4 regions of the Streptomyces sp. G5(2025) genome follow, and region 4 is predicted to be linked to each of the others. Evidence: riboswitches for the same ligand, from Rfam matches in the RefSeq annotation. Region 4 holds a riboswitch; each other region holds the start of a gene.
What was found. Region 4 has a riboswitch for cobalamin ahead of metE (5-methyltetrahydropteroyltriglutamate--homocysteine S-methyltransferase). Riboswitches for the same ligand answer to the same signal wherever they lie in the genome.
Positions count from the first base shown of each region.

Region 1: it holds a riboswitch for cobalamin, as region 4 does, so the genes downstream of both, ACOBQB_RS18205 (cobalamin biosynthesis protein) here and metE (5-methyltetrahydropteroyltriglutamate--homocysteine S-methyltransferase) in region 4, are expected to answer to the same signal.
Region 2: it holds a riboswitch for cobalamin, as region 4 does, so the genes downstream of both, ACOBQB_RS23660 (ABC transporter substrate-binding protein) here and metE (5-methyltetrahydropteroyltriglutamate--homocysteine S-methyltransferase) in region 4, are expected to answer to the same signal.
Region 3: it holds a riboswitch for cobalamin, as region 4 does, so the genes downstream of both, ACOBQB_RS23340 (CbtB domain-containing protein) here and metE (5-methyltetrahydropteroyltriglutamate--homocysteine S-methyltransferase) in region 4, are expected to answer to the same signal.

Region 1 is NZ_JBMUZT010000006.1:1,621,604-1,626,418, reverse strand. It holds gene ACOBQB_RS18210 (cobyric acid synthase) at 1-1,069, opposite strand, end outside; gene ACOBQB_RS18205 (cobalamin biosynthesis protein) at 1,066-2,019, opposite strand; cobalamin riboswitch at 2,126-2,276, opposite strand; gene ACOBQB_RS18200 (hypothetical protein) at 2,399-2,632, opposite strand; gene ACOBQB_RS18195 (inorganic phosphate transporter) at 2,645-3,946, opposite strand; gene ACOBQB_RS18190 (class II aldolase/adducin family protein) at 4,281-4,815, shown strand, end outside.
Region 2 is NZ_JBMUZT010000006.1:2,841,131-2,845,945, forward strand. It holds gene ACOBQB_RS23650 (ABC transporter ATP-binding protein) at 1-185, opposite strand, end outside; gene ACOBQB_RS23655 (FecCD family ABC transporter permease) at 140-1,207, opposite strand; gene ACOBQB_RS23660 (ABC transporter substrate-binding protein) at 1,279-2,238, opposite strand; cobalamin riboswitch at 2,284-2,403, opposite strand; gene ACOBQB_RS23665 (Mov34/MPN/PAD-1 family protein) at 2,406-2,828, opposite strand; gene ACOBQB_RS23670 (amino acid permease) at 2,916-4,409, opposite strand; gene ACOBQB_RS23675 (DUF2017 domain-containing protein) at 4,782-4,815, opposite strand, start outside.
Region 3 is NZ_JBMUZT010000006.1:2,778,684-2,783,498, reverse strand. It holds gene ACOBQB_RS23360 (HAD-IIA family hydrolase) at 1-101, shown strand, start outside; gene ACOBQB_RS23355 (hypothetical protein) at 185-742, shown strand; gene ACOBQB_RS23350 (class F sortase) at 759-1,424, shown strand; gene ACOBQB_RS23345 (CbtA family protein) at 1,614-2,405, opposite strand; gene ACOBQB_RS23340 (CbtB domain-containing protein) at 2,429-2,650, opposite strand; cobalamin riboswitch at 2,685-2,806, opposite strand; gene ACOBQB_RS23335 (glycoside hydrolase family 6 protein) at 3,169-4,203, shown strand; gene ACOBQB_RS23330 (galactose oxidase-like domain-containing protein) at 4,229-4,815, opposite strand, start outside.
Region 4 is NZ_JBMUZT010000006.1:173,808-178,622, forward strand. It holds gene ACOBQB_RS11425 (SRPBCC family protein) at 1-79, shown strand, start outside; gene proP (glycine betaine/L-proline transporter ProP) at 470-2,020, shown strand; cobalamin riboswitch at 2,107-2,329, shown strand; partial or broken gene metE (5-methyltetrahydropteroyltriglutamate--homocysteine S-methyltransferase) at 2,487-4,815, shown strand, end outside.

The DNA of each region.
Region 1 (4,815 bases), 1.4 Mb from region 4:
ACTCGACGTCGTCCTCGATGTGCTCGCCGAGGGCCTGGAAGCCGCCGCAGATCCCGAGCACCGGCCGCCCCTCGGCCGCGCGGCGCGCGAGGGCGTCCGCGAGCCCGCGCTCCCGCAGCCACTGGAGCGCGCGGACGGTCCCACGGGTGCCCGGTACGACCACCAGGTCCGCGTCGACGAGCTCCTCGGCCCGGTCCACGAACCGCACGACGACACCCGGCTCGGCGGCCAGCGCGTCCACGTCCGTGAAGTTGGACATCAGCGGCACCGCGCACACGGCGACCCGCAGCACGTCCTCACCGACCGGCGGCGCCACCACGGACTCGCGCACGGCACCCCGCAGCGAGACCCGCAGCCCGTCCTCCTCGTCGATGCCCAGCCCGTGCTGGAAGGGCAGCACACCGAACGTGCGGCGCCCGGTCAGCTCGTACAGCATGTCGAGACCCGGTTCGAGGAGCGAGACATCGCCCCGGAACTTGTTGACCAGATACCCCGCGACCAGCTCCTGGTCGGCCGCGCTCAGCAGCGCCGTCGTCCCGAAGAACGACGCGAACACCCCGCCGCGGTCGATGTCCCCGACCACCAGGACGGGGAAGCGGGCGGCCCGCGCGATGCCCATGTTCACGATGTCGGTGCGCCGCAGGTTGATCTCGGCGGGACTGCCCGCGCCCTCACAGATCACGGCGTCATACGTGCCCCGCAGTTCTTCCAGGCACCCCACGACGGTCTCCAGCAGCGCCCCCTGGCGCCCTCCGTGGTAGCCACGGGCGCTCATCTCGCCCACCGGCTTGCCCATCAGCACGACCTGGCTGGAGCGGTCGCTGCCCGGCTTGAGGAGTACGGGGTTCATCAGGGCGCTCGGCTCGACGCGGGCGGCCTGCGCCTGCATGGCCTGCGCCCGCCCGATCTCGGCGCCCTCGCGGGTGACGAAGGAGTTCAGGGACATGTTCTGCGCCTTGAACGGCGCGACGGACACGCCCTTGCGGGCCAGCCACCGGCAGATCCCGGCGGTGACGACGCTCTTCCCGGCGTCCGAGGTGGTCCCGGCGACCAGCAGTCCACCACTCATGCGTTTCTCCCTGCCTTCGCCGACCGCAGCGCCCGGCGGGCCGCCACCGCGACCCCCAGCGCCAGCCAGCTGACCCGCCGCGACAGCCGCACGGCCCGTTCGATGTCCGCCACGCGCACGTCCCGCCCGTCCGCGTTCAGTACAGGCCGGTGCTCGACCCGCCCGCCGTACGAGAGGGTCCCACCGAGCCGTACGCCGAGCGCCCCCGCGAAGGAGGCCTCCACCGGCCCGGCGTTGGGGCTCGGATGCTTCGCGGCATCCGCGCGCCATGCCCGCACCGCCCCCGAGGGCGAGCCCCCGGCCAGCGCCGCGAGCCCCGCGGTGAGCCGCGCCCCCGGCCAGCCGAGGACGTCGTCGAGCCGGGCGGAGGCCCAGCCGTACCGCCGGTACCTGGGCGACTTGTGCCCGACCATGGCGTCGAGGGTGTTGACGGCGCGGAAGGCGACGAGCCCCGGCACCCCGCCGACAGCACCCCACACCAGCGCGCCGACCACCGCGTCGGAGGTGTTCTCGGCGACGGACTCGACGACGGCACGGGCGATGCCGTCGGAGTCCAGCGCCTGCGGGTCACGTCCGCACAGATGAGGCAGCCGCTCCCGGGCCACCTCGATGTCCCCGGCGTCGAGCGCGCCGCCGATGGCCCGCGCCTCACGCCCGAGCGAGGTCCCGCCGACCACGGCCCACGTCGCGGCGGCGGTCAGCGCGACGGATGCGGCGGGGGAGCGGCGTACGAGAGAAGCGGCGAGGGCGGCGGCACCGGCAGCGCCCCCGGCGCACACCGCGGTGTGCAGCGCGCCCCACCCGCGGTGGTCGCGCCACAGCACACGCTCGACGGCGCCCGCCACACGCCCGAACCCGGCGACCGGATGGCCCCGGCGGGGATCGCCGAGCAGCAGGTCACCGAGGAGGCCGGCGGCGGCGCCGTACGCGAAGTCGCGATCGGCACTCATGGGTCAGCCCGTCGCTGTGCCGGGCAGGGAGCTCACGCTCGGGAACAGGTCCGGCAACGGGCGGCCGCGCATGGCGATATGTCCTCACTCAGGGTGTCCGCGCCCTGGTTCGACGTGATCGGCGGCGAGAGTTCCTGGCTTCCGGGCGCGTCGGGGACGGCTGCCCGGTGACAGTGGCGGGACCGCGCCGGATTCGCACCGGCTTCCTCTTCTGCCGCCGTAGTTGGCCCCGGCAGTCCACCACGCCCCGCGAACGCCCGTCAACTCGCCGTTGACCTGCGGCGGGAGAGTGTGCGGAGCCCCACAGCCGAGCTCCACATACGGCGGTGGGGTGCGGGACGTGTGATCACGTCCCGCACCCCACCGTGAACCGCTGTCGTCAGGCGACGATCAGATAGATGCCGTACGCCACGGCCGCCGCGCACAGCGCGAAGCAGGCGTACGCGCCGGTGCGCGCCAGCGCCACGGAACCGCCGGAGCCGCCGGCGGACGCGGCCGCCGTCTCCTGCTTGGAGAGACCGATGATGCCGAGGGTGAACAGGCCCACGAGAGCCACCGTCACGGCGAGGCTGACTCCGAAGACGGAGCCGAGAGCTGCCCAGTCGATGTTCATGCTGATGTGTCCTTACACCGTCGCGGGCCGGGCGGGGTCCGCCATGGCGCCGGTCGTGGTCGAGGTGGGGGCCGAGATGGTGGCCTTGACCGGGTCGTCGGAGGAGGCGCCGACGGCGGCCAGCGCGCCCGCCGGGGGCGGCTGGACGGCGGCGATCGCGGTGGTGACCACGCCCGCGGGCTCGGCGCCCGTGGTGGTGGCGTCGTCGCGGATCTCATCGTCGGTGACGTTGGTGTGGGTGACGGCGTTGCGCCGCGAGAGCACCCAGATGACGGCCGAGCCCGCGATGAGGAGGGCGGCGGTGACCGCGACGCCCCAGGGGCCCTGCTTGGTGAGGAACTCGGCGCCCGCGCCGACCAGACCGGCGGCCGGCAGGGTCAGACCCCAGGCGACGAACATCCGGGTCGCGGTCGACCAGCGGACGACGCCGCCCTTGCGGCCGAGGCCCGCGCCCATGACGGCGCCGGAGCAGGACTGGGTGGTGGAGAGCGAGAAGCCCAGGTGGGAGGAGGCCAGGATGACCGTCGCGGCGCTGGTCTGGGCGGCGAAGCCCTGCTGCGGCTGGAGGTCGGTGAGGCCCTTGCCCATGGTGCGGATGATGCGCCAGCCGCCGAGGTAGGTGCCGAGCGCGATGGCGACACCGGCGGAGACGATGACCCACATCGGGGGGTTCGCGCCGGGGTTGAGGACACCGCCCGTGACCAGGGCGAGCGTGATGATGCCCATGGTCTTCTGCGCGTCGTTCGTGCCGTGCGCCAGGGAGACGAGGCCCGCGGAGGCGATCTGGCCGGCGCGGTAGCCCTTGGCGGTGGCCTTGGTGTCGGTGTTGCGGCCGATGCGGTACGTCAGGCGCGTCGCCAGCGTCGCGGCGAGACCCGCCACGAGCGGTGCGGCGAGGGCCGGGATGAGGACCTTGGTGACGACGGTGCCGCCGTTGATCGACGACCAGCCCATCGACATGACCGCGGCGCCGATGAGGCCGCCGAAGAGGGCGTGGGAGGAGCTGGAGGGCAGGCCCACCAGCCAGGTCAGCAGGTTCCAGAGGATCGCGCCGACGAGCGCGGCGAAGATGACCTCTGTCTTGAGGCCGTCCTCGTTGACGATCCCGCCTGAGATCGTCTTGGCGACTTCGACGGAGAGGAAGGCTCCGACGAGGTTCAGCACGGCGGACATGGCCACCGCCGTCTTGGGCTTGAGAGCGCCGGTCGAGATGGTCGTCGCCATCGCGTTGGCAGTGTCGTGGAAACCGTTCGTGAAATCGAACACGAGAGCGGTGACGATCACGATCCCGAGGAGAAGCGTGATGTGTTCCATTTACCCAGGCTTCTGTTGGACGTCAGTGGCATGTGGAACGTAGGCAACCTGGGTGAACGGAAAGTGAACTGGGCCGGGCGGTGCGGTGACCCAAAACGGAGTGCCGCCTCTCCTTATCGACCAGGTGTCTGCGAGCGATCGTACGGAGCGTGGGCGCGAGCCCCCTAATCCAGCCGGAGTGTCGCCTTCCACCACTCTCCCGCGCGCCCTCGCGCACCCCCTTCCCGCGCCCCAAACGGAATGGCGCGCCGAGCCCTCCAAGAGACCGATGTCACTCCGCCCGGGGCCCGGCGGGGGCCTACAGCGCCACGCTCCCGGCTGGCAGGATCGCCCCATGACTGAGCAGCGGCAGGGCACGGAACGGGACGCCGTCGGGCGGGCGTGGGACGAGCTGGTCGACACGGCCCGCAGGACGGTGGCGGACGGCCTGGTCGTCGGCACCTCGGGCAATGTCTCCGTACGGGTCGGCGACACGGTCCTGGTCACCCCGAGCGGGGTCCCTTACGACCGGCTGCGGCCCGAGGACGCGCTCGGCGTCGACCTCGAAGGGCGGCGGGTCATCGGCCACCTCGCGCCGACCAGCGAGCTGCCGATGCACCTCGCGATCTACCGCACCACCGGCGCGACGGCGGTGGTCCACACCCACGCGGTCCACGCCACGGCCGTCTCCATGCTGGTCCCCGAGCTGCCCGCGGTCCACTACATGACCGGCGTCCTCGGCGGCCCCGTCCGCGTCGCCCCCTACGCGCTCTACGGCACCGAGGAACTGGCCGAGCACATGCTCCGCGCGCTGAGCGACCGCACGGGATGCCTCCTCCAGAACCACGGGACGATCACCTACGGAGACTCCCTGTCCCAGGCGTACGACC
Region 2 (4,815 bases), 2.7 Mb from region 4:
CAGCGCAGCAGGGTCGTCTTGCCGCTGCCGTTGGGGCCGACGATGCCGGCCGTCTCGCCGTCGGCGACGGTCAGTGAGACGCCGTCGAGCAGGCGGGCGCCGCCGGGGGTGGTGTATCCGAGGTTCTCGGTGCGCAGCTTCACGCGGGTGCCCCCTCGTGCGTACGGCTCCCGCGCAGCAGCCACAGGAAGAACGGGCCGCCCGTCAACGCGGTGAGCACGCCGACCGGGATGTCCTGCGGCGCCGCGACCGTGCGGGCGGCGAGGTCGGCGGCGACCAGGAAGACCGCGCCCATCAGCGCCACCACCGGGAGCAGGGTGCGGTGGGCGGCGCCGACCAGCATGCGGGCGGCGTGCGGCACCATCAGGCCGACGAAGCCGATGGCGCCGCTGTAGGCGACGAGGACGCCGGTCAGGAGCGAGGCGAGGACGAAGACGGCGGAGCGGAAGCGGGCGGTGTCCAGGCCGAGGACGGTGGCGCCCTCCTCGCCGACGAGCAGCAGGTCCAGCGGGCGGGCGAGCGCCACCAGGAGGGCGGTACCGACGGCCAGGACGGCGCAGGGCAGGGCGAGCATGTCCCAGCGGGCGCTGCCGAGGCCGCCGAGTGTCCAGTACAGGACTTCCTTGAGGTGGTCGGCGCTGTCGGCGGTGACGAGGATGAGGCTGGTGAGGGCGGTGAGGATGTACGAGACGGCCACCCCGGCGAGGATCAGGCGGCCGGTGGCGAAGCCCCCGCCGCCGCTTCTGGCCAGGGCGTAGACCAGGACCAGGGAGATCAGCGCGCCCGCGAAGGAGGCCGCGGGGATCGTGACGGCGGTGCTGAGGGTGGTGCCCAGGCCGAAGATCCCGCCGAGCACGATCGCGCTGACGGCGCCCACGGAGGCGCCCGAGGAGACGCCGAGGAGGAACGGGTCGGCGAGAGGGTTGCGGACGAGGGCCTGGAGGACGGTGCCGATGACGGCCAGTCCGGCGCCGACGACCGCGCCGAGCAGGACCCGGGGCAGGCGGACGTCCAGCACGATGGTGCGGAACGGGGAGGGTTCCGCATGGCCGGTCAGTATCTCCAGGACCTGGCCCGGCGGGATGCGGACGGAGCCGAGGGCGAGGCCGGCGACGGTCGCTGCCGCGAGGGCCGCGGTGAGCGCCGTCAGGGTCAAGAGGCGCCGCCCCTTCGACCCCCGTCGATCGCCCTTCGGGCTCGTCCTCAAACGCCGGACGGGCTGGGATGTACCGCCCCCGGGCCGACCCGGTCCCCGGACGGGCTGGATCTTCGCGGCGCTCACAGCTGTGCCGCCAGCTTCTCCACCGCCTTCGGTGCCCGTACGCCCGTGACCACGTCCGACAGCCGCAGTACCGCGAAACGCTTGTGCTTGATGGCGGGGACGTCCGCGAGGACCGGGTCGTCGAGGAGGCGCTTCTTCTTCTGGGCGACGGTCGTGGGGCCGTAGTCGAGGATCATGATGACGTCCGGCCTGCGCTCGACGACCTTCTCCCAGGACGCGTCGCTGAAGGACTTGTCGATGTCGGCGAAGACGTTGCGGCCGCCCGCGCGCTCGATGATGTCGTTGCCGATGCCGCGGCCGCCCGCCGTGAACGCGGTCTTGTCGCCGCTGTCGTAGACGAAGACGGAGACCGGCTTCGCGCGCTTCGACTTCTTCGCGGTGGCGGCCAGTTCGCGCTTGGCCCCGCTCACCCACTTCTCGGCGCGCTCGCGCACCCCGAACGTGGCGCCGACCTCCCGCACCTCGCGGTACACGTCGTCCATGGTGACCGCGCGCTCGGCGCAGCCCTCGATGTTGAGGCGGCTCTTGATCCCGGACTTGGCGAGCGCGGAGCGGCTGCGGCCGTCGCCGGCGAGGAAGGCGCTGGCGTAACCGCCGTAGACGAAGTCGGGGTCGGCGGCGAGCAGCTTCTCGTAGGAGGGGTACTCCTTGGCGAGCACGGGGGCGGACTTGTACGCCTTCTCGTACTTCGGCAGGACCTTGTCGTCGAGGTAGGCGGTGCCGGCCAGGCGGTCCTTGAGGCCCAGTTCCAGCATCACCTCGGTAACGTGCTGGTTCATGGTGACGGCGCGCTTCGGCGGTGCGTCGTACGTGGTCTTCACACCGCAGTTGGTGACGGTGTACGGGAAGCCCGCGGCCTTGGCGGCGGGCTTGGAGTCACCGGAGTCGGACGAGCCGCAGGCTGCGAGCGGGACGAGCAGGGCCGCGGCGGTGAGCACGCGAAGGGCGCGGGACATGGCTGAACTGCCTCCTCCAGGGGATTTCCGCGTCCCCTGCGTTGTGTGGAGCCGAGACGGCAGGTCAGTTCCTGACTCCCCGCCCCCGCGAAGGGGTGGGGTCACAGTGGCGGGACCGTGCCGGGCTCGCACCGGCTTCCTGGGTCCTGCCGCCTCATGGGTGGAGCTCAGTATGCCTGTACGACCGCGACCTCTTCCTCGGTGACCTCGCCGTCCACGATCCGGTACGAGCGGAACTGGAAAGGGCCCGCGTCGTCGGTGTCCGCGGTGGAGACCAGGACGTAGTGGGCGCCGGGCTCGTTGGCGTAGCTGATGTCGGTGCGCGAGGGGTAGGCCTCGGTCGCGGTGTGCGAGTGGTAGATGACCACCGGCTCCTCGTCGCGGTCGTCCATCTCGCGGTAGAGCTTGAGCAGGTCACCCGAGTCGAACTCGTAGAACGTGGGCGAGCGCGCGGCGTTCAGCATCGGGATGAAGCGCTCGGGGCGGCCGGTGCCCGCCGGGCCCGCGACCACGCCGCACGCCTCGTCGGGGTGGTCCTGGCGCGCGTGCGCGACGATCTGGTCGTGGAGGGCCTGGGTGATGGTCAGCATGGCAGTCAGGATAAGCAGAGGGCCCGCGCCGTACCGAAGTGTGGTACGTGCGGGCCCATATGCTGGACAGTGGCCTCTCCGGGGAGGTCAGTCCTTGGTGACGGGGGCGCTGTCCGCGCCGATCTTGCGCTTGTTGAACGCGGCGGCCTGCGGGTTGCGGCTCTTGAGGATCAGGTAGGAGACGCCGAGGATCGCGGCCCAGACCGGAGCGGCGTACAGCGAGATCCGCGCGTCCTTGTCGACGCCCATCATCACGATGACCATGCCGATGAACAAAAGCGCGAACCAGCTGGTGTACGGGGCTCCCGGCGCCCGGAAGGTGGACTGCGGCAGCTCGCCGCGGTCGGCCTTGCGGCGGTAGCGGATCTGGCAGGCCAGGATCATGATCCAGGCCCACATGCCGGAGATGGTGGCGAAGGAGACGACGTAGTTGAACGCCTCGCCCGGCCACTGGTAGTTGATCCAGACGCCGACCAGCATGAACGCGGCGGAGAACGTGGTGCCGACCAGCGGCAGGCCGTTCTTCGTGAGCTTGGTGAAGAACTTCGGGCCCTGGCCGTTGAGCGCGAGGTCGCGCAGCATGCGGCCGGTGGAGTACATGCCGGAGTTGCAGGAGGAGAGCGCGGCGGTGAGGACCACGAAGTTCACGATCGCGGCGCCGACGCCGAGGCCCATCTTCTCGAAGGCCGCGACGAACGGCGAGACGCCGGGCTGGAAGTGCGTCCACGGGACGACCGACAGGATCATGATCAGCGCGCCGACGTAGAAGACGGCGATGCGCCACGGCACGGTGTTGATGGCCTTGGGCAGGACGGTCTTCGGGTCCTTGGACTCGCCCGCGGTGACGCCGACGAGCTCGACGGCGAGGAAGGCGAACATCACGATCTGGAGCGTCATCAGCGTGGAGCCGATGCCGTTGGGGAAGAAGCCGCCCTGGTTCCACAGGTGGGCCACGGTCGCGGTGTCACCGGCGTCGGAGAAGCCGATGGTGAGGATGCCGATGCAGATCAGGATCATGCCGATGATGGCGGTGACCTTGACCATCGAGAACCAGAACTCCAGCTCACCGAAGAGCTTCACGGAGATGAGGTTCGCGCCGTACAGGATGACCGTGAAGATGAGCGCGTACGCCCATTGTGGAACGGATCCGTGTGTCCAGTACTGCATGTACTGGGCGGCTGCGGTGACTTCGGTGATGCCGGTGACGACCCAGAAGAGCCAGTACGTCCAGCCGGTCACGAAGCCGAAGAACGGGCCCATGAACTCGCGCGCGTACTCCGAGAAGGAGCCCGACACGGGGCGGTACATGAGGAGCTCGCCGAGCGCCCGCATGATGAAGAAGATGACGAGGCCCGCGATGGCGTACGCCAGGATGAGGCTGGGTCCGGCCTTGTGGATGGCCTTGCCCGCGCCGAGGAACAGGCCGGTGCCGATGGCACCGCCGATCGCGATCATCTGGATCTGCCGGGCTCCCAGACCGCGCTGGTAGCCCTCGCCCTCGCCGGACGGGCCGCCTGCGGCCTCCACGGCACCATTGCCGTCGTGCCCGTCGTGCTGCTCTTCGACCTGCACTGAGGTCATGGTGACGCCTTTCTCCATGCTGATCCGCGCCCGCGTCTCGCGTTGATGGCTGCGGATCAGGTCCTGATCCCCCCGGATATGTATGGAGTGCTACCGGCGGTCTGCCGGTCCGAGCGCCCTCGGTGACATGGGTGGCGTCACCGAGTGGTCGTGAAGATTTATCACGGCGGCAACAGTGAGGGAATCAGCCACCTGTGACGCACACCACAGGAAGAAGCGGACAAAGGCCTCTTCACGCCGCAAACACGGGCAATGAAGTGACGGGATCGTTATCCGGATTTGAGCGTCCGCTGAGCGAACGACCCGTCACGTGAACGGAAGGTGTCCAGTACAGCAAATTTCGCTGTCCTCTGCACCGGATTTCGGTCCGGCTCAGTCCAGCAACGTCCCGACCAGCGTCTCCTGC
Region 3 (4,815 bases), 2.6 Mb from region 4:
TGGTGCTGACCGGGCTGACGTCGCGGCGCGACATCGACACGTACCCCTTCCGGCCGTCCACCGTCGTGGACTCCATCGCCGACCTGGTCGAGCGGGTCTAGACCGCCGCACGGCCCCCGTTTGACCGCTGCCGGGATGCGGGGGGCGGGGCACGGCGTGAACCTCGTAGGACAGGAGGTTCACGATGCGTATATGTTCCCTCGCTCCTCGTGCGGCCGGCGTGGCCGGCGTGGCCGTCCTTGTCATGGTCGCCCTGCCCGGCGGTGGGGCCGCGGCCCACGAGAACGGTTCCGTGGACGCCACCGTCACCCCCGCCGACGCCGCGGCCGGCGCCTCCGTGGAGGTGAGAGTGACCGGCTGCGAGGGCGCCACCGGATCGGCGGGATCGGGGGCCTTCGAGGGGGAGGCGCGCCTCGCCGGGCGGGGCGGCGACGATCTCCACGGCACCGCCAGGATCCGCAAGGGCGTCACCGGGTCCTACGAACTCACCGTCATCTGCGACGGCCACCCCCACCAGGGCGTCGGCACCGTCCGGGTGGCCCAGCGGAACACCGAGCCGACCGCGCCGGTGCGCGCCGGTGGCGGCGGCACCGCCCACCTGACCTCGGCGGTGTCCGCGGAGCCCGACGGGGCCGACGAGGCGGGCCCCGGTACCCGGCACGCCGTGATCGGCCTGATCCTCGCCGGGGTCGCGGCGGTCGCCGTGGCGTTCCGCAGCGTCCGCCGGCGCCGCTCCGAGTGACGGGCGGGGCGTGAGCGTGTCCGGCGGCGAACGCCCGCCCGGGTCCGGACGCCTGCTGACCGGCGTCGCCTGGGCGGTCCTCCTGGTGGGGCTCGCGCTGTGGGGCAGCGGGGTCGCGAACCTGCCCGGCGGCCTGTCCGGGCCCGCGACCGGCGACGTGGCGGCGGTCGGCCGCCCCCACGCCGTCGAACTGCCGCCCGCCCACACACCGTTGGCGCCCGCCCGGCCGCAGCGCGTCGAGGTGCCCTCCCTGAAGGTCGGCGCCCCGGTGACCGCCCGCGGCCTCGATGCCCGGGGCGCGATCGACCCGCCGCCGTTCGCCCAAGGGGACACCGTCGGCTGGTACGGCGGCGGGACCCGCCCCGGCGCCCCCGGCGCGGCGCTCTTCGTCGGCCACGTCGACACCGAGACCGACCCCGCCGTCTTCTACGACCTCAGCGCGGCGCGCCCCGGCGAGAGGATCGACGTGACCCGCGACGACGGCACCGTCGCCGAGTTCACGATCGACGACGTCCAGGTCGTCACCAGCGACCGCTTCGACGCACGAAAGGCCTACGGCCCCCACGAGGAGGGCCGCGCCGAACTGCGCCTCATCACCTGCGGCGGCACCTTCGACAGGGCCGCCCGCGCCTATACGGCGAACGTGATCGTTTCGGCGTACCTGACCGGGGTGCGGCGTTAGACCGGTGGTCAGGGGAGTCCGAGGGCTGTGGCGGCTCGGTGGTCCGACGGCCGTGCCGCGGGCATGTCGCGGGCGGCGCCGGGTGGCGAGCGGTGGCGCCGCCCGCCGCCGGGGCGCGCCTGATCACGTGCGGCGCGCACCTTCGGCAGGGGCGCGCTCCCGGGTCACCCGCACCTGCCGAGGAGCCCGCTAGGCGGCCTGCCGGCCGGTCAGCGGCGGGGCCGGAGCGGGAGCCGCGGCGGCGCCTTTCGCCGCGCGCACGCCGAGGCCGCCGAAGACCGCCGCGAACACCGCCCACAGCAAGGCGTGCGAGGCGAGCGACAGCATGCGGAAGTCCCACAGCAACGACGCGTCGACCGGCACCGGGTCGGGGTTGCCCGGCAGCAGGAACAGCACCGCGAGGACGGCGACCGCGGTGAGGGCCGTCGCGATGTGCCGCACCGGTTCGGGGTGCGCGGCGAGGCGCACGTACACCTGGCGCACCAGGAACATGCCGAGCACGCCGATGGCGACCGAGGCGAGCCACAGCGCCTGGCGGTCGCCGACGGTGCCCGCGTCGCCGACGCCCGGCGGGTTCGCCGGATAGCGCAGCCCGGGCAGGAGGGAGACCGCGAGGAAGGCGGCGGCGGAGAAGGCCAGCGCGCGTGGCCACGGCAGCGCGCGCGGATCACGCCGGTGCACCGCGGCGTACGCGACGGCGAACAGCACGCCGAGGGCCAGGCCCGCGACGAGGGCGGTGACGACCAGGCCGCCGTGCTGGGTGGAGCGGCTGAACAGCTCTTCGTGGTGCTGGACGGCCTGCGCGGCGCCGTGCCCGTGTTCCTGGGCGGCCGCGCGTTTCTCCTCGGCGCGGATCGCGCGGTCCATCAACGGCTCGGCGAGCAGCAGCGAGAAGAGGCCGGCGGTGAGACCCGCCGCTCCGCCCGCGGCCAGGCCGCGGACGAGCAGGGGGAGTACGGGGGACGAGGGTGCTGAGGGCATGGTGCTGGTGTCCGTCCGCCCGGTCAGTGGCACGGGGCACCGAAGAGGTGCCGGCCGTCGTGCGCGAACTCGTGGAGGTAGTCGCCGGTCGCCGAGATCAGCGAGCCGTTGTCCATGAACACGGCGTAGAGCGCGATGAGCGCGATGACCGCGGCGGCCGAGGCGATCAGCCAGTCGCGGGTCTGCGTCACGGCGGCCTGGCTCGCCGTGGTGTCGGTGTGCGGAGCTGCGGAGTGCAGGGACATACCGGTGGGCCTCCTTCTGGGGTTTCCACGCCCCATGGCAGGAGGACGACGGTTCAGTTCCTGACTTCCGCGTACGAGCGTGCGTACGTGGTCACAGTGGCGGGACCGCCCCGGATTCGCACCGGGTTCCTGTCAAACCGTCGCCTCGATGTATGGACTTGTCGTCACGGAGAGTCCCAGCGCGTCGCGTCTCTGTCAACACCCCCCAGGTCCTGGGCGGTCCTGCTGACCGCCGGGCTCACCTGCCCGATCGGCGGCCCGCTCCCCCGGGAGCCGCCGACCGGGCCGGTCCTCGACCGCGCGCGCACGAGCCGCGGGAGGAACCCGGCGCCGGCGCGGGAGGTTCACGGGCAGGCCGTCCCGGTTCCGTAAATGGCCCACAGGGCCAGGCGGTTGGGCCGTGCCACAGACTCTAGGGCGAATGCGCGCGGCGGCCTAGAGGCAGCCGTGAGCACCTCGTGGGCCGGGGGACCCTGTGTCAGGATTGAGATACGGACAGTGCGCCCAAGGGGGAGTGGATGTACCGAAATGACACCGGCCGCGGACGTCGTTTCGCGGCCAGGGGGGTGCGGACCGGGGTGGCGCTCGCGGGGGCCGCGCTCCTCCTTTCCGCGTGCTTCTCCTCCGGTGGCGACCCGGAGGAGAACACGTCGGGACCGCCCCCGAAACAGCAGCCCAAGAGCCAGGACCCGTACTGGGTCAACCCGGAGGGGACCGCCGCCAAGCAGGTCGCCGCGTACGAGAAGGACGGCGCGAAGGACGACGCCGAACTGACCCGGAAGATCGCCCGGCAGCCGGTCGCCGAGTGGCTCGTCCCGGAGAACGCGCAGGACCAGGCGCGCGGCTTCACGGAGGCCGCGGAGAAGGCCGACCGGGACGCCCTGTTGGTCCTCTACAACATCCCGCACCGCGACTGCGGCCAGTACTCGGGCGGCGGCGCGGCCGACGGCGACGCCTACCGCGCGTTCGTCGACCAGGTCGCCCGGGGCATCGGCGACCGGCGTGCCACGGTGATCCTGGAGCCGGACGCGGTGCTGCACATGGTCGACAACTGCACGCCCGAGCAGTTCCACGAGGAGCGCTACGACCTCCTCAGGGGCGCCATCGAGAAGCTCAAGTCCTTGAAGAACACGAAGGTGTACCTGGACGCGGGCAACGCGGGCTGGCAGAACCCCGACTCGCTCTGGGAGCCCCTGAAGCGGTCCGGCGTCGAGCAGGCCGACGGCTTCTCGGTCAACGTCTCCAACTTCCAGACCACCGAGGCCAGTACGGAGTTCGGCAAGAGGCTCTCGGCGAAGATCGGCGGCAAGCCGTTCGTCATCGACACGGGGCGCAATGGCAAAGGGCCTTACGACAAGGGCAAGGACCCGTGGTGCAACCCGCCGGGGCGGGCGCTCGGCGAGACGCCCACGACGAAGACGGACGACCCGCTCGTCGACGCGTACCTGTGGATCAAGCGGCCGGGGGAGTCCGACGGGACGTGCCGGGGCGGACCCAAGGCGGGGGAGTGGTGGCCGGAGTACGCGCTGGGCCTGGTGAGGAACGCCTCGTAGGGGTCGCCCCTTACGGGGGCGATACTCACGGCACGCGAACCCATCGCGCCTCGCTGGGAACCCCCTGCTCATCCGACACGAACAGCATGTACCAGCCCGATTCCACCAAACTCCGATTCTTCGGGACCGTCACCCTCACCTCGCCCTTCGACTTCTTCAGGTCCAGCGCGATCGACGTCTGGTCGATATCCGTGACGTGCGTCGACGCGCTGGGCCGGATGAGCCGCGCCGTCTTGATCGACGACGCGTGCCGCGTCGGAAACGTCCCCGACTCCCCGCGCCCGATCGTCTTCGGCCCCTTGCCGAGGCTCGGCCGCGAGCCCTGGTAGAGGTACGGCGGCGTGTAGATCTCGATGCGCTGCTCGAAGACGCCCGGCTTGGTGTTGGCCTTGTCGGCGAAGAGCGAGTCCGAGCCGAAGAACATCACGCGCCCGTCCGGCAGCAGAATCGACCCGGAGTGGTAGTTGCGGCCGACCAGTGGGTCGGCGACCCTCCGCATGTCGCCGGTCCGCGCGTCGTAGATCCGCGCCTGGCGGATGTTGGAGTCACCGCGCCCGCGGTAGTCCTCGGAGCCGCCGGAGATCAGCACGGTGTCGTCCGGCAGCGTCGAGA
Region 4 (4,815 bases):
CTCCGGCGACCTGGGGCGGTTCAAGAAGTTCATCGAGCAGCGCGGCGGCGAGACCGGCGCCTGGCGCGGTGCGGTCTGACCGTTCCCCACATCGCAGTTCGACTCGCCCACATCAGACGGTAATACGAGGGGCCCGTCCGCGTCATACGCGGACGGGCCCCTGTCGAGCGCCGGGCAGGCCTTGCACCTGCATCTCCCCGCAGGAAGCGGGATGTCTTTCCTTGGACCACCGACGCATCGCCGGCCACCGCGAACCGCGGCGACCAGTGCAAGATCAACTATAGCGCATCGCCCCGGCGGGCGATTTGCCGGTCCTTCCGGTTCGGTCTAATTTGCGTGGATACGACTCTTTCTCGGCCGACCAGAGGAGAGAAACTCCATGGTGAAAGGCCTTCCGCGTGGAAAGGCCCGCCAGTCTCGTGGGCCGGAGGCGGATGCCACGCGCTCGTCGCGTTCGGCGACGGACCGCATGGCGCGTACGCTGCTGCGGCGCCGGAAGAAGGCGCTCAGCGCCGAGGACGTGATGGTCTCGGACCGTCCCAAGGTGCGACGCGCGGTGACAGCCGCGGCGCTCGGCAACACCATGGAGTGGTTCGACTTCGGCGTCTACGCCTATCTGGCGGGCACGATCGGCAAGGTCTTCTTCCCTGCCAGCTCGCCGGGCGTCCAGGTCGTCGCCGCCTTCGCCACCTTCGCCGCGGCGTTTCTCGTCCGGCCCCTGGGCGGGCTCGTGTTCGGGCCGCTCGGTGACCGTATCGGCCGGCAGCGGGTGCTCGCGGCGACCATGATCATGATGGCCGTGAGCACCTTCGCGGTCGGGCTGCTGCCCACGTACGCCTCGATCGGATTCGCCGCCCCGCTGCTGCTCCTCGTATGCCGGCTGGTCCAGGGTTTCTCCACGGGCGGCGAGTACGCCGGTGCCACCACCTACATCGCCGAGTACGCGCCCGACCAGCGGCGCGGATTCCTCGGCAGCTGGCTCGACTTCGGCACCTTCATCGGCTACTCCCTGGGCTCCGGCCTGGTCACCGTCCTCACGCTGGCTCTCGGGTCCGACGGCATGGAGAGCTGGGGCTGGCGCATTCCCTTCTTCGTCGCGGGGCCGCTCGGACTCATCGGCCTGTACATGCGCGTGAAGCTGGAGGAGACGCCCGCTTTCCAGCAGGAGGCGGCGTCCGCCGCGGCCGAGCGGGAAGTCGTCCACCAGCGGGGCGAGAGCGACCCCGTCGAGCAGGCCCGCCAGTCCGGCAAGGGCCGTCTCAAGGAGATCTTCACCCGTCACTGGCAGGCGGTGCTGATCTGCATGGGGCTTGTGCTGCTCTACAACGTCACGAACTACATGGTGACGTCGTATCTCCCCACCTTCATGACGGTGACGCTGGGAGAGAGCGACACCACGGCGCAGCTGCTGGTGCTCGGCACCATGCTGCTGGTGGCGCTCGCCATCACCACCGTGGGCCGCAGTTCGGACCGGTGGGGCAGACGCCCGATGTTCATGGCGGGCAGCATCGCGCTGATGGTGCTCGCCGTCCCGGCGTTCCTGCTGATCCGAGAAGGCGGCATCCTCATGCCCGCCTTCGGGTGCGCGATCCTCGGTCTGCTCCTGGTCTGCTTCGCGGGCACGGCCGCGGCCACACTGCCCGCCCTGTTCCCCACGCGTCTGCGGTACGGCGCCCTGTCGATCTCGTACAACATCTCCGTCTCCCTCTTCGGCGGCACCACCCCGCTGCTCGCCTCCTACCTGGTCGACTCCACCGGCAACACCCTCGTGCCCGCCTTCTACTTGATGGTGGCGGGCGCGATCGGCCTGGTGTCGACGTTCTTCCTGCACGAGACGGCCGGACGGCCGCTGCGCGGCTCCGGGCCCATGGTGGAGACGCAGGACGAGGCCCGCGAGTTGGTGGCGCGCAGCCGCGCGGAGGCGGGGCGCCACGCGCGTGACGTGTGGCTGCGCCTGTGGCATCCGCGCGGCGGGCGCGGGCGGGACGACAGCAAGAGGTCCGGCGGACGCGGGGAGTGACGGGGCGGGGAGTGACGGGGGCGGGGTGGTGCGGGGCGGCGAGCGTTGTGCCGTCAACAGGCGGAGACGTGCTGGTACGTGTGCGTGTACGGTACGGGTGCAGCTGGTTCGCCCTGTCCGCCAGACAGGCGCGTCGCAAGAGGGAACCCGGTGGGAATCCGGGACTGCCCCGCAGCGGTGAGCGGAAACGACAGCCGTCATACGCACTGGACCCGGCCGGGTCCGGGAAGCGACGGCCAGTAGGTGTCCGCCGGGAGACCGGCGGACGGGTCCGCGAGTCCGAAGACCTGCCACTGCCCGTGCGCCGACGCGCGCGGAGACCTCGGTGACCTCGTGGGTGGGTCGGCGTACAGATCAGGTGGCACACGCGAGGGCACAGCGGCGTGGTCCGCCCGGTCGGCCATCCCTTCGCGCCTTCGATCCTTCGCCGGGGTCTTTCGGAGAGACACTCGCGAAGGAGAGTTCCGTGACCACCGGACTTACGGCCGCCACAGCCAGGGCCACCGTGTACGGCTACCCACGCCAAGGCCCCCACCGGGAACTGAAGAAGGCCATCGAGGGCTACTGGCAGGGCCGCGTGGACGCCGACGCCCTGCGGGCCGTCGCCGCCGACCTCCGCCGGGCCACGTGGCGGCAGCTCGCCGACGCCGGTATCCATGAGGTGCCGACCGGCGACTTCTCCTACTACGACCACGTCCTGGACACCAGCGTCATGGTCGGCGCGATCCCCGACCGCCACCGTGCCGCCATCGAAGCCGGCCTTCCCCGAGCTCGCGGCCTCGCTCGACCAGGGGATGCTCCCTCGACGGCTACTTCGCGATGGCCCGCGGCACCCAGGACGTGGCGCCGCTGGAGATGACCAAGTGGTTCGACACCAACTACCACTATCTCGTTCCCGAACTCGGCCCCGGCACCGTCTTCTCCGCCGACTCCACCAAGCAGGTCGCCGAGTTGAAGGAGGCGCTCGCCCTCGGCCACACGCCGCGCCCGGTGCTGGTCGGCCCGGTCACCTTCCTGCTCCTGGCCAAGCCGGCCCCTGGCGTCGCTGCGGACTTCCAGCCGTTGACCCTCCTGGACCGGCTGCTGCCGGTGTACGCGGAGGTGCTCGCCGACCTGCGGGCGGCCGGCGCCGCGTGGGTGCAGTTGGACGAGCCCGCCCTCGTCCAGGACCGGACCCCCGCCGAACTGAACGCCGCGGCCCGCTCCTACCGTGCGCTGGGCGCGCTCGCCGACCGGCCGAAGATCCTGGTCGCCTCCTACTTCGACCGGCTCGGCGAAGCCCTGCCCGTTCTGGCCAAGGCGCCCGTGGAGGGGCTGGCGCTGGACTTCACCGGTCCCGCCGCGGCGAACCTCGACGACCTCGCCGCTGTCGGCGGGCTGCCCGGCAAGCGGCTGGTGGCGGGCGTGGTGAACGGCCGCAATGTGTGGATCAACGACCTGGAGAAGTCGCTGTCCACCCTCGGCACGCTGCTCGGCCTGGCCGACCGGGTGGACGTGGCCGCCTCCTGCTCCCTGGCGCACGTCCCGCTGGACGCCTCGGCGGAGCGCGACCTCGACCCGCAGGTCGCCCGCTGGCTGGCCTTCGCCCGCCAGAAGACCGGCGAGATCGTCACCCTGGCCCGCGGGTTGGCGCAGGGCACCGACACCATCGCGGCCGAACTCGCCGCGAACCGCGCCGCCCTGGCGTCCCGGGCCGGTTCCGCCCTCACCCACGACCCAGCGGTACGCGCCCGCGCCACGGCTGTCACCGACGCCGAAGGGCGACGCTCGCAGCCGTACCCGGAACGGGCGGCCGCCCAGCACGCCCACCTCGGACTGCCGCTGCTGCCCACGACCACCATCGGCTCCTTCCCCCAGACGACCGCGCTGCGCACCGCGCGGGCCGACCTGCGCGCGGGCCGCATCGACACCGCGGCGTACGAGAAGCGCGTCGAGGCGGAGATCCGTGAGGTCGTCTCCTTCCAGGAGGAGGCCGGCATCGACGTCCTCGTGCACGGCGAGCCCGAACGCAATGACATGGTCCAGTACTTCGCCGAGCAGCTCACCGGCTACCTCGCCACTCGGCACGGCTGGGTCCAGTCCTACGGCACCCGCTACGTCCGCCCGCCGATCCTGGCCGGTGACGTCTCGCGCCCCGGGCCCATGACGGTGCGCTGGACGGCGTACGCCCGGTCGCTGACCCGTCGTCCGGTCAAGGGCATGCTCACCGGCCCGGTCACCATGCTCGCCTGGTCCTTCGTCCGCGACGACCAGCCCCTCGCCGAGACCGCCCGCCAGGTCGCCCTCGCCCTGCGCGACGAGGTCGGCGACCTGGAGGCGGCCGGTACGCCGGTCATCCAGGTGGACGAGCCCGCGCTGCGCGAGACCCTCCCGCTGCGGGCCGCCGGGCGCGGCGCCTACCTGGCCTGGGCCACGGAGGCGTTCCGCCTCGCCACGAGCGGCGTCCGCCCGGACACCCAGATCCACACCCACATGTGCTACGCCGAGTTCGGCGACATCGTCCAGGCCATCGACGACCTCGACGCCGACGTCATCAGTCTGGAGGCGGCCCGCTCCCACATGCAGGTCGCACGCGAGCTGGCGGCGCACGGCTACCCGCGCGGGGCCGGTCCCGGCGTCTACGACATCCACTCACCGCGTGTCCCCGGCGCAGGGGAGGCGGCCGCCCTGCTCCGTAAGGGACTTGAGGCCATTCCGGCCGAGCGGTTGTGGGTCAACCCGGACTGCGGTCTGAAGACCCGGAGTTGGCCCGAGGTCCGCGCCTCCCTAGAGAACCTGGTCGCCGCGGCCAGGCA